Regions from separate parts of the Pseudoalteromonas sp. Xi13 genome, predicted to be linked through region 2. Evidence: predicted binding sites of a transcription regulator. Region 2 holds the regulator's gene; each other region holds the start of a gene.
What was found. Region 2 encodes LexA, which represses DNA repair genes until DNA is damaged. Its sites were predicted from a motif close to TACTGTATNNNNATACAGTA; they were not measured.

Region 1 (3,284 bases), 340 kb from region 2:
CTTGTAATGGTGAGCTAAACTCTTCTTCCTCGGGGAGTTCATACTGATCGCAGGCACTGATAAGCTCTTCTAAGTTTTCTACGCGAGCTCGGCCTTTTTCGCCTTTTTCAGCTTGATACATAGCCATAAGGCCAGAGGTTTGAATAGCGTATTTGGCTTGCTCTTGCAGTGTAAGGTCGCTAATTTTATCTTCTATGTGCTCTACCAACTCTACAAATTTTGTAACAGCGCTTGCCGCACGACCCGATAAATGTTGTTGTTCAACAATTGCTTTAGCGGCGTACCAAAGAGGCAGCGACTCAGCACGCGCACAGTCGCGTATATGGCTAAGTGTTTTATCGCCAATACCGCGCGCTGGGGTGTTAATTACACGCTCAAATGCGGCGTCGTCTTGGCGGTTTCCTACCAATCGTAAGTACGATAGCGCATCTTTAATTTCTTGGCGCTCGAAGAATCGCATACCACCGTAAATACGGTATTTTAAGCCTTCTTGAAGCATGGCTTCCTCGAGTACACGAGATTGCGCGTTACTACGGTATAAAATAGCGGCGTCTTGCAACGCATTACCAGCATTTAACCAGCTGCGTAGCTTGCTGCTTACAAAGCGGGCTTCGTCTAGCTCGTTAAAGGCGGCATAAATTGATATAGGTTCGCCTTCGTTGCCATCGGTCCAAAGGCTTTTACCCATGCGCTCTGAATTATTTTTAATTAGCGCATTAGATGCTTTTAGAATGGTCGCGGTTGAGCGGTAGTTTTGCTCAAGGCGAATAGTTTCGGCGTCAAAATCAGTTAGAAAGCGTTTAATGTTTTCTATTTTAGCGCCACGCCAACCGTAAATACTCTGGTCATCGTCGCCTACAATCATAATGCTTTGTGTATCACCAGCAAGTAGCTTTAGCCATGCGTATTGAATGGTATTGGTATCTTGGAACTCGTCTACCAGCATGTGGGCAAAGCGCTGCTGGTAATGGCGAAGTAGCGTAGGATTATTTTTAAGTACTTCGTAGCTACGTAGCAGTATTTCTGCAAAATCAACTAAACCAGCACGGTCACACGCTTCTTGATACGCGGCATATACACGTAGCATCATTTGCTCGTTTATATCGTAGGCTTGAATATCTTTAGGACGCAGGGCTTCATCTTTTTTAGCGCTGATGTACCAGCCAAATTGTTTGGCGGGCCATTTTTTGTCATCAATATTCATTGATTTTAATAAGCGCTTGATCATTCTAAGTTGATCGTCAGAGTCTAAAATTTGAAAGGCTTCTGGTAGGTTTGCTTCTCGATGGTGAGCGCGCAAAATACGGTGTGATAGACCATGGAATGTACCAATCCACATGCCACCGACAGGGGCTTTTAGGGTTTCTTCAACACGGGTGCGCATTTCTTTAGCGGCTTTATTAGTAAAGGTAACCGCAAAAATACTATAAGGCGATGCTTGCTCAACCTGCATTAACCACGCGATACGATGAACTAAAACACGTGTTTTACCCGAACCAGCACCTGCTAATACCAGCATGTTTTGTAGTGGGGCTGCAACGGCATCGCGTTGTTTGTCATTTAAGCCATCGAGTAATTCAGAAACGTCCATCGTTACGCCTTTTCAATCAATAATGAGGGCAGTATAACAGGTGTTTTTGTTAGGCTAAATAAAATACTGTTTTTATGAACAGCTATTCTAAAAATACTTGTAAAACTAATCGCTTAGTCGCTTTTTTGTACTCTTAAGTAACGATAATTAATAATAAAAATAATCAAATTGACCTATATTTAGTAAAAAATACTAAAGCAGTTATTTAGTAGTAATTTAACTATTTGATTTTTAAGCTTTAATAAATTGGCATAAAGTGTGATAGTAAGTAAATAACTAAAACTTAAAATTAATTAACTACAGAGGTGAGTATGGCTGATCAAGGTTCTGGCGGTAATGTTATTGCAGCGTTGTGTAATATATTTTTTCCTGGTTTAGGGCAATTGGTACAAGGGCGAATTTTAGCCGCTATCTTTTTTGCGCTAGCTATTATAATTAGTTACGCACTTATTTATGTATTAGTAGGCTTCGTACTCGTGCCTATTATTTATTTATGGTCGATTATAGATGCTGCACGTTTTAGATCGCGAAGTTAGCTTTTATGTCACCTATTTAATAGCGCCCATTGGCGCTATTTTGCGTTTTAGGGTCGGTGTTTAAGGCTATTTATGGGTATAATTAGCGTATTAGCGTTTTAAAAGTAAAAATTATGGAATATCAATTTATACGTGACCCTATTAGTGGGCTGCGCATTAAAATAAGCAGCGAGCATGCCCTAATTGGCCGCTGGTTAAACGAAGAAATTGGCAAAGAAAAAGTCGCGATGGTACAAGCACTTATTAGCTCGGTAAAAATAAGTTACGAGCCAATAACGTTAAAAGGCCAAGAGATAGACTTAATACTCTCTAAAGACGAAGCCTTATTTGAAGCCCATGCTCTACACCAAGACAGCGAAGATTTAGTCGCCTATCAAGATGATGACTTAATGCTTGAAGAAAATGGCCTAGTGAGTGGTTGTGGCTTTGAAGATTTTATAGATTTAATAGAGTCGTGGGCTGAGTTTAGTGGCTCGCGTTAAACGTTTAAAAGGCCAACCTAGTTGGCCTTTTTTGTAATATCAATGGTGTAAAGTTATTAGACATTTATAGCGCTCTATTTAGCACCCTAGAATGATTAAATATTTAAGTCGATTGGTATAACTACAGATTATTGATTTTCTATTGATTTAACGCCAGCTAATAATAGCTCCTCTGTTAAACGTACTTTGTAATTAGGGTTTGCGTATTGAAAATACACAACGCTACTTTTATCAATTACAAATACAGCCGGTACAGGTAAAGCGACGTTTACCTTGCCTTGGGCATCAACAAAGTTAACACCGCGCTTATTGCGATAGATAGCGGCTGTTTTATCATCTAAAAAATAAGCTAAACCTAAGGCTTTTGTTAGGGTTAAGCTATCATCTGAAAGCAGTAAATAATTTGGTGAACTTATTTTACTTTGGGCTAGTTTTTCTGGACTATCTGGCGATACTGCAATAATTTGCGCGTTTAAATTAGCGAGTTGCTGCTCAATTTTTTGTATATTAGCCAGTTGCTTTGAGCAATAAGGACACCAACCTCCGCGGTAAATAATAAGCACCGTTGTTTTTTCAGCAAAGCGCTTTTGTAACTCTACATTATTACCATGTTGATCTTTGAGCGTTATATTAGGCACGCTTAAGCCCGGTAATAATGGTGATACTTGCTCAGGG
Region 2 (3,284 bases):
GTCATTAGCTCTTCTTTAGGAATTGTTTTATCAAGCAATGCTGCATCAGCAAGTGCGGCTTTTTGCTTAGCTTGCTTAGCATCTGCAAGCCATGCGTTAAAGTCCTCTTGCGATTTAGCTTCAACCACCACGGGCATAAAACCATGGTCTTTACCGCACAGCTCTGCACACTGCCCTCGGTAAATACCTTCTTCGTTGATGTTGGTCCACGTTTCGTTGATAAACCCCGGATTGGCATCTTTTTTAACGGCAAAATCGGGTACCCACCAAGAGTGAATAACATCATCAGAGGTCATTAAAAAACGCACCTTTTGATTAATTGGCAGTACTAAAGGTTTATCAACCTCAAGTAAATAATTAGGGTTTTTATTAGCAAGGTTGGCTATTTCGTCTTGAGGGGTAGATAAAATAGAGTAAAACTCTACGTCTTCGCCCATATATTCATAATGCCACTTCCACTGTGACCCTGTAATTTTAATGGTTAAGTCAGCCTTACTGGCATCTTCCATCGCAATGAGGGTTTTAGTGGCAGGGATTGCCATGGCAATTAAAATAACAAACGGAATGGCAGTCCAAAGAATTTCTACTTTGGTACTTTCATGAAATTGGGCAGGAACTGCCCCTTTAGATTTACGGTGATGAATCAGTGCCCAAAACATTATTGCGAACACTATCACCCCAATCACACAACATATTAAAAATATGGTCATGTGTAGCTGATATACATTATTACTTATATCGGTTACGCCCTTGCGCATATTGTATTGGCTATTAGCCAGCACTTGCTGCGGGAACATAATCAACACAAGCCACAAGGTAGAGGTCAGTTTACCCATGTGACGGCTCCTTTGATGCTATTGCGAATGCAAAGCGAAGAGGCATACGGCTTAAACGCCAATTCGTTATTTTTATTTTTTTACCAATCTTATTTTTGATTGGTATCGCTAGGACAACAAAAGGTTTGTGTATATTGTGTGTTCTCATAACTAAAAAGCTGTGAGTTATTGTTAGTCCAGCACATTAATGATTAGCTAAAAAACGTACAACAAGCAAGTTTTAGTATAAAAAACAATCAAGTGATATTTTAAAATTGACTAAATGACGGCGTATTAAATTGTTATTTAACAGCCAAGATACGAGCAAAATTAAGGGATGTAACACGCTTAGGAAGATAAAAGTATGAGTGAAAAAAAGTTTACAGCCTAAATAATTTTAGGGCGTTTTGAGATGGTGGAAGGTCTGTTTTTAAAACAAAAATGCACACTAAAAAGTGCGCATTTATAGATATTACTTAAAAATAGTTAAAAATTACATCCAGTCGGCATTTCTTATTACGCCAACGGCTAACCCTTCAATATTAAACGACTCGTTTTCAAGGTCTACTTCAATTGGCGTAAACTCTTCGTTTTCGGCGTGTAATAATACTTTTCGGCCTGCTTTTTCTAGGCGTTTTACGGTTACGTCTTCATCTACTCGTGCAACCACAACTTGGCCATTTTCTGCTGTTTGAGTACGGTGTACAGCAAGTAAGTCGCCATCCATAATACCTATATCTTTCATACTCATGCCGTTAACACGCAGTAAAAAGTCGGCGGCTGGTTTAAACATAAGTGGGTCTATTTTACAGTGACTCTCAACATGCTCTTGCGCCAAAATAGGCGAACCCGCTGCAACTCTACCTATTAATGGTAGACCTAGTTGCTCAGGCTCCTCTTCTTCAACCAATTGAATACCACGGCTTGCGCCTGGTTTCATTTTAATAACACCTTTTTTGGCAAGCGCTTTTAAGTGCTCTTCTGCGGCATTGGCACTTTTAAAACCGAGTGTTTGCGCAATTTCGGCACGTGTAGGAGGCATACCAGTGTCTTTAATAAAAACTTTTATTAGTTCGAGTATTTGAGCTTGGCGTTTAGTTAATGGTCGCATACAACTGGTTTTCCATACAGTACATTTAACTGTGAGTATATACAGTTAAATAAAAATCGCAAATTTAAATTGTGCTTTAAAATAGCTAAATACACCGCACCTGGATAAATTTTAGGTAATTACAGACGTTCAGTATTTAAAATGCTATAAATTTGCTTTCAATATAAAGGAGTAATTATGAGTATTTGGCATCAACCCATCACATTAGAGCTTTGCAAACAGTTAGATGAGGGAATAAACGGCCAAGGCACGCTGATGAAAACCATGGGCATAGAAATAACCGAAATAGGAGATGATTACCTAGTGGCTACCATGCCTGCTATTCCTGAGCATCATAATCCTATTGGTATGGTACATGGTGGCGCAAATGTGGTACTTGCTGAAACCGTAGCAAGCTACGCCGCTAACTTTGTAGTGGACTTTACAAAATTTTATTGTGTTGGACAGGAAATTAGCGCCAGCCACTTAAAGGCCTCTCGAAATGGCACTTTAACCGCCGTTACTCGTGCATTTCATATTGGTAAGCGCAGTTCTGTATGGGAAATAAAAATAACCAATAGCCGCGGCGAGCTTTGCTGCGTATCAAAAATGACCGCAGCGGTTGTCGAGCGCAAATAATTAACTATGGCTACTTTTCGATAGGGTAAATCGTTATTTCCATACCAGCGCCAATTGCAGATATACGTAGCAGTGTATCTGCATGTAGAGCTTGGTTAAAACACTTAGGTGACGTGCCCGACTCAAAGCCTATATCAAACGTTCTGCGCGAACAGCTTAGCCACTGCTTAAGCGCATTACGTGAACACGACTCTATTAATTCACATAAGTGGTTGATTGCTTTGTCTGGCGTGGTTATATCACCTGAGGCTTCAATACGCGCCAATTGACGATATTCGTCTTTGTCATAATGCAAAACCATCGCGTTTTTCTTTAAGTCTGCCACTAGGGCACTAATATCTTGTTTAGACTCAAGCTCTAGATCTACATTTAAAAATTGAATTTCCGACATTGTCTGCTTTTTACCCTCTTATAGTTTCATCGCAAACTTTAACGCAGTTTTACTTTTATACCAAATCAACTAAGCGCTAAACATGGCTTTATTAATAGAAAATACCTGTTTAAACGCCATTGGCATCTAATTTGCCTTATAAAACGGGTTAGGCTAGTTACGCTTAATTTTACCGTTTATGTATGAAAGTTATACACACACTGTGTAATTAAACGCTTCAGGAGGACAATTATGGCAGATCATGGCCCGCAAATTAAAAACGACGATCAGTACGATGCGCTTCGAGATGAAGGCATGAGCAAACAAAAAGCCGCGCGCATTGCTAATAGCAATACTCATAAAACCGCAG
Region 3 (3,284 bases), 1.2 Mb from region 2:
AAAAACATCGCCATGTACGTGAGCGCTGCTTTGAATATTCACTTCACTTGAGTTTAGTGAGCCAATAATTTTACCTTTTACAATGACACTTTTAGCTTCAACCACACCTTCAACAATGCCGGTAGAGCCAATTACCAGGTGCTCTGCCTTTATATCGCCATCAATTCGGCCATCTAGCTGCACTTCGCCTTGGCTGGTAAGTGTGCCAGTTAAGCGCACATCTTCAGAAATAATAGAAGGGGTATGATTTACTCTTTTTAACGTAGTTTGACTACTTGGTTGCTTTTTTTTACCGAACACGAGAAAGCGCCTTTGTTATTTTTAGAGGATTGACATGTTTGCCATCGAGTAACACTTCATAGTGTAAGTGGGTACTGGTACTTCTGCCAGTACTGCCCATTAATCCAATTACCTCATTTTTAGCAATTGTTTGGCCTTTTTTCACTTTAATTTTATTTAAGTGGCCAAAACGGGTGACCAAGCCATTTTTGTGCTCTAGCTCGATAAAGTTACCATAGCCGCCATTTTTACCTGCGCGCAATACACGTGCATCAGCAGGGGCAAAAATTTCGGTTTTATGCCAGCCGGCTAAATCAACACCTTTGTGAAAAGCGCGGCGGTTGTTCATCGGATCTTTACGTAACCCAAAGTTGCTCGAAATATAGTATTTAGCCGCAGGCAAGGGCAGTGAGTTAGGCAGCTCTGTTAAAAAGTTTTCAAGGTTGTTAAGTAATAATAGCTTATCAACAATGGCTAAAAACTGCCCTGGTATTTTAGTTTCATCAAATACATCTAACGGGCCACCTTGCGCACTGGTTTGTGCGCCCAGTGCTAAATGTTGTTCAAGGGCTGACTCTAAGCCTGCGCCTTTTAACATCGCTAAAATTGCATCATGGCGTTTATTAATTTGCGCATCAATAAGCGCAAAATTATGCTCGTAGTATTTATTTAAGCGCTCATAACGTGCGGCAAAAGTGATTGGCGTTAGAAGGCTGGCGTGTTTGTTTTTCGGCTCTTCATCTACAAGTGGTTCATGAAACTCGCCTTTGTCTTGATTAACAGGCGATTCAAGTTGTTCTTCTAGTTTTATTGTCTCTTTACTAATAGATGCGGGGAGGGATTCAATCATACCTTGCAAAAGTGCCTGCTTTTGCTCTAGTACAGCAAGTTGTTCTAATTGCTTAGCGTGCAGTGCTTTTTGTTCTTGGACCTGTTTTTGCCACACTTGTTGTTTGTCAATTTGGCTTTGTTCTATGTCGGTAATTTTATTTGTTTGGCTATAAACACGAAAACTAGAAATACCGACCCAAGTAATAGTGCCTAAAATAAGCAGTACTGTAAAAAGCTGAAACCAAGGCGCCAAAACAACATGCTTAACTTCGCCATTTTGACGAATAAGCAACTGACGGGCTGGGAAAAATTTTTGGTAAAAAGACTTAATAAATACTGACATGGCACATAAACACTCGCTATTAACCGGATTAATGTATCAATTTCAGTTTAAAAAGCCAGAAAAAATTTGTAACTGTTCAAAAATTAATAAAAAAGGGCTGCTATTTAGTAGCAGCCCTTTATTTAAAATAGTCACAAATTAGCTAGCTTGTTGCTCGTCGTTATCTTTTATTGATGCTACGTTGTCGGCTTTTTTAGCTTTAGCTGTACTTTTTGTTGTGGGCTCTTTTGCGCCTTTTAACACCGCCATAAAGTCATCTTTACTCTTTGCAATTTCAAGCGCAAGCGATTCAACCTGTTGCTCGCTCAGTGGCACATCTACTTTTTCCAGCATTACTTCAAGCGATTCTGCTATATCGAGCATTTTGTCATAGGCATCCGCTTCTTTTTTAGTAGTAAACGTCATTCGCTCAACTCCGTTTCGTTCTACAACATATTTAACAACAACAGCCATGATCTCTCCTGCTTGATTGCGTGGTAATGTGGTTACTGACCCGTAGGTCACTGTTTTTATATACAGTAAATGTTTGTGTGTAAAATTGCAAGTATTCGGTGCATTTTTAGCTTGTCATCAATTTGACAAAAAAGCGTAACTTTACTTTAGTTAAGCAATCACTTGTTGTACCAGCTGCATTTTAGGTTTTCGGATTTAGGTGATTATGCACTGGAAATAATGTAAGTGATGCGCGTTGCTCCTTATTTAACATTATTTCCTCAAATAAAAATTAAGCACATGTTTAAAGCCAAATTAGCCGTTTAACTATAACGCTTTGGTATAAACAAAAATAAGGAATGACAAATGAAAAATCTATTAACGCTACTTATTATTAGCTTTTTAAGCTTTAGCGCGTTTACCCACGCTAACCCTGTTGAAGATAAGCCTATGGTTGAAATGCCGCAAGCGCCGGTTATTAATATTAATAGTGCCGATTCAGAAATGCTGGCCAAGTTGCCTGGTATTGGTAAGAAAAAAGCGCAGGCTATTGTTGATTACAGGGTTGAAAATGGCGAATTTGCCCAGCTGAGCGATTTAGCTAACGTAAAAGGAATAGGTAAAAAGCTTGTAGCTAAACTAGAAGGAAAAGTTTCTTTATAATAGGCAGGGCGCTAAGCGCCCTGTGAATACTGCTCAAGTGCTTTGGCTAAATATTTTTTAGCGAAGTTTATTTCAATCGGGGTTGTTAAAAGCGGGTAACATAGGCCACCTAAAATTAAAAAGGGAATGAGTTCCCACCCTTTAAAAACAGTAAATAATAAAAACAATGGGCTGAGCAATATCAGCTTTACTATTCTTAATAACACTCTATCGGTGGCAGGTAGCATGCTTAGCGCAATAGCAACAACGGCTTGTCGCTGCCTCACTTTAAGGTGCTTTAGTTCAGGCAGCTGACTGGTAAAAAACGTAAACATATTAAATAGTCTTTTTAGTAAGTAAGCGAGTGGTAACAATTACAAAAAGCGTGATAGTAAATAACGCAAATAGTATTTCCATCCATGCTGGCATACTTAATCCCGCAAATTGCCAATCGATATTACCGCAATCCCCTGTGGCTTGAAAAAAGCTTGGGATCCATTCATGCAATGGCATAAATGAAGGAAAGTTTGGCTCAAACTCACAGCTAAATGCAAAGGGATCGGTGGTTGTTTGCATTTCAATGTGCTCACGCGCAATAAAGTAACCCCACACACTTGATACACCCCACACTAAATAAGCGATAGCGCGTAGTAATTTACTTTGTGGTTTAGTTGCGCCAATAATGCCTGCCCCTAATAAGCCTAATACCGCAGTTCGCTGGTAAATACACATAATGCATGGAGCAAGTCCCATCTGG

Region 1: the regulator LexA is predicted to act here: its motif matches at 1,656-1,675, upstream of uvrD (DNA helicase II).
Region 3: the regulator LexA is predicted to act here: its motif matches at 1,955-1,974, upstream of EJ103_RS04720 (YebG family protein).

The regions. Positions count from the first base shown of each region.
Region 1 covers NZ_CP034439.1:150,576-153,859, forward strand. The annotation lists gene uvrD (DNA helicase II) at 1-1,591, opposite strand, end outside; gene EJ103_RS00710 (hypothetical protein) at 1,903-2,127, shown strand; gene EJ103_RS00715 (YacL family protein) at 2,241-2,609, shown strand; gene EJ103_RS00720 (peroxiredoxin-like family protein) at 2,738-3,284, opposite strand, start outside.
Region 2 covers NZ_CP034439.1:3,480,877-3,484,160, forward strand. The annotation lists gene coxB (cytochrome c oxidase subunit II) at 1-836, opposite strand, end outside; gene lexA (transcriptional repressor LexA) at 1,309-1,926, opposite strand; gene EJ103_RS15720 (hotdog fold thioesterase) at 2,104-2,544, shown strand; gene EJ103_RS15725 (hypothetical protein) at 2,555-2,935, opposite strand; gene EJ103_RS15730 (Rho termination factor N-terminal domain-containing protein) at 3,164-3,284, shown strand, end outside.
Region 3 covers NZ_CP034439.1:1,048,783-1,052,066, forward strand. The annotation lists gene EJ103_RS04710 (polymer-forming cytoskeletal protein) at 1-300, opposite strand, end outside; gene EJ103_RS04715 (M23 family metallopeptidase) at 290-1,453, opposite strand; gene EJ103_RS04720 (YebG family protein) at 1,592-1,906, opposite strand; gene EJ103_RS04725 (ComEA family DNA-binding protein) at 2,252-2,548, shown strand; gene EJ103_RS04730 (DUF6170 family protein) at 2,560-2,862, opposite strand; gene dsbB (disulfide bond formation protein DsbB) at 2,864-3,284, opposite strand, start outside.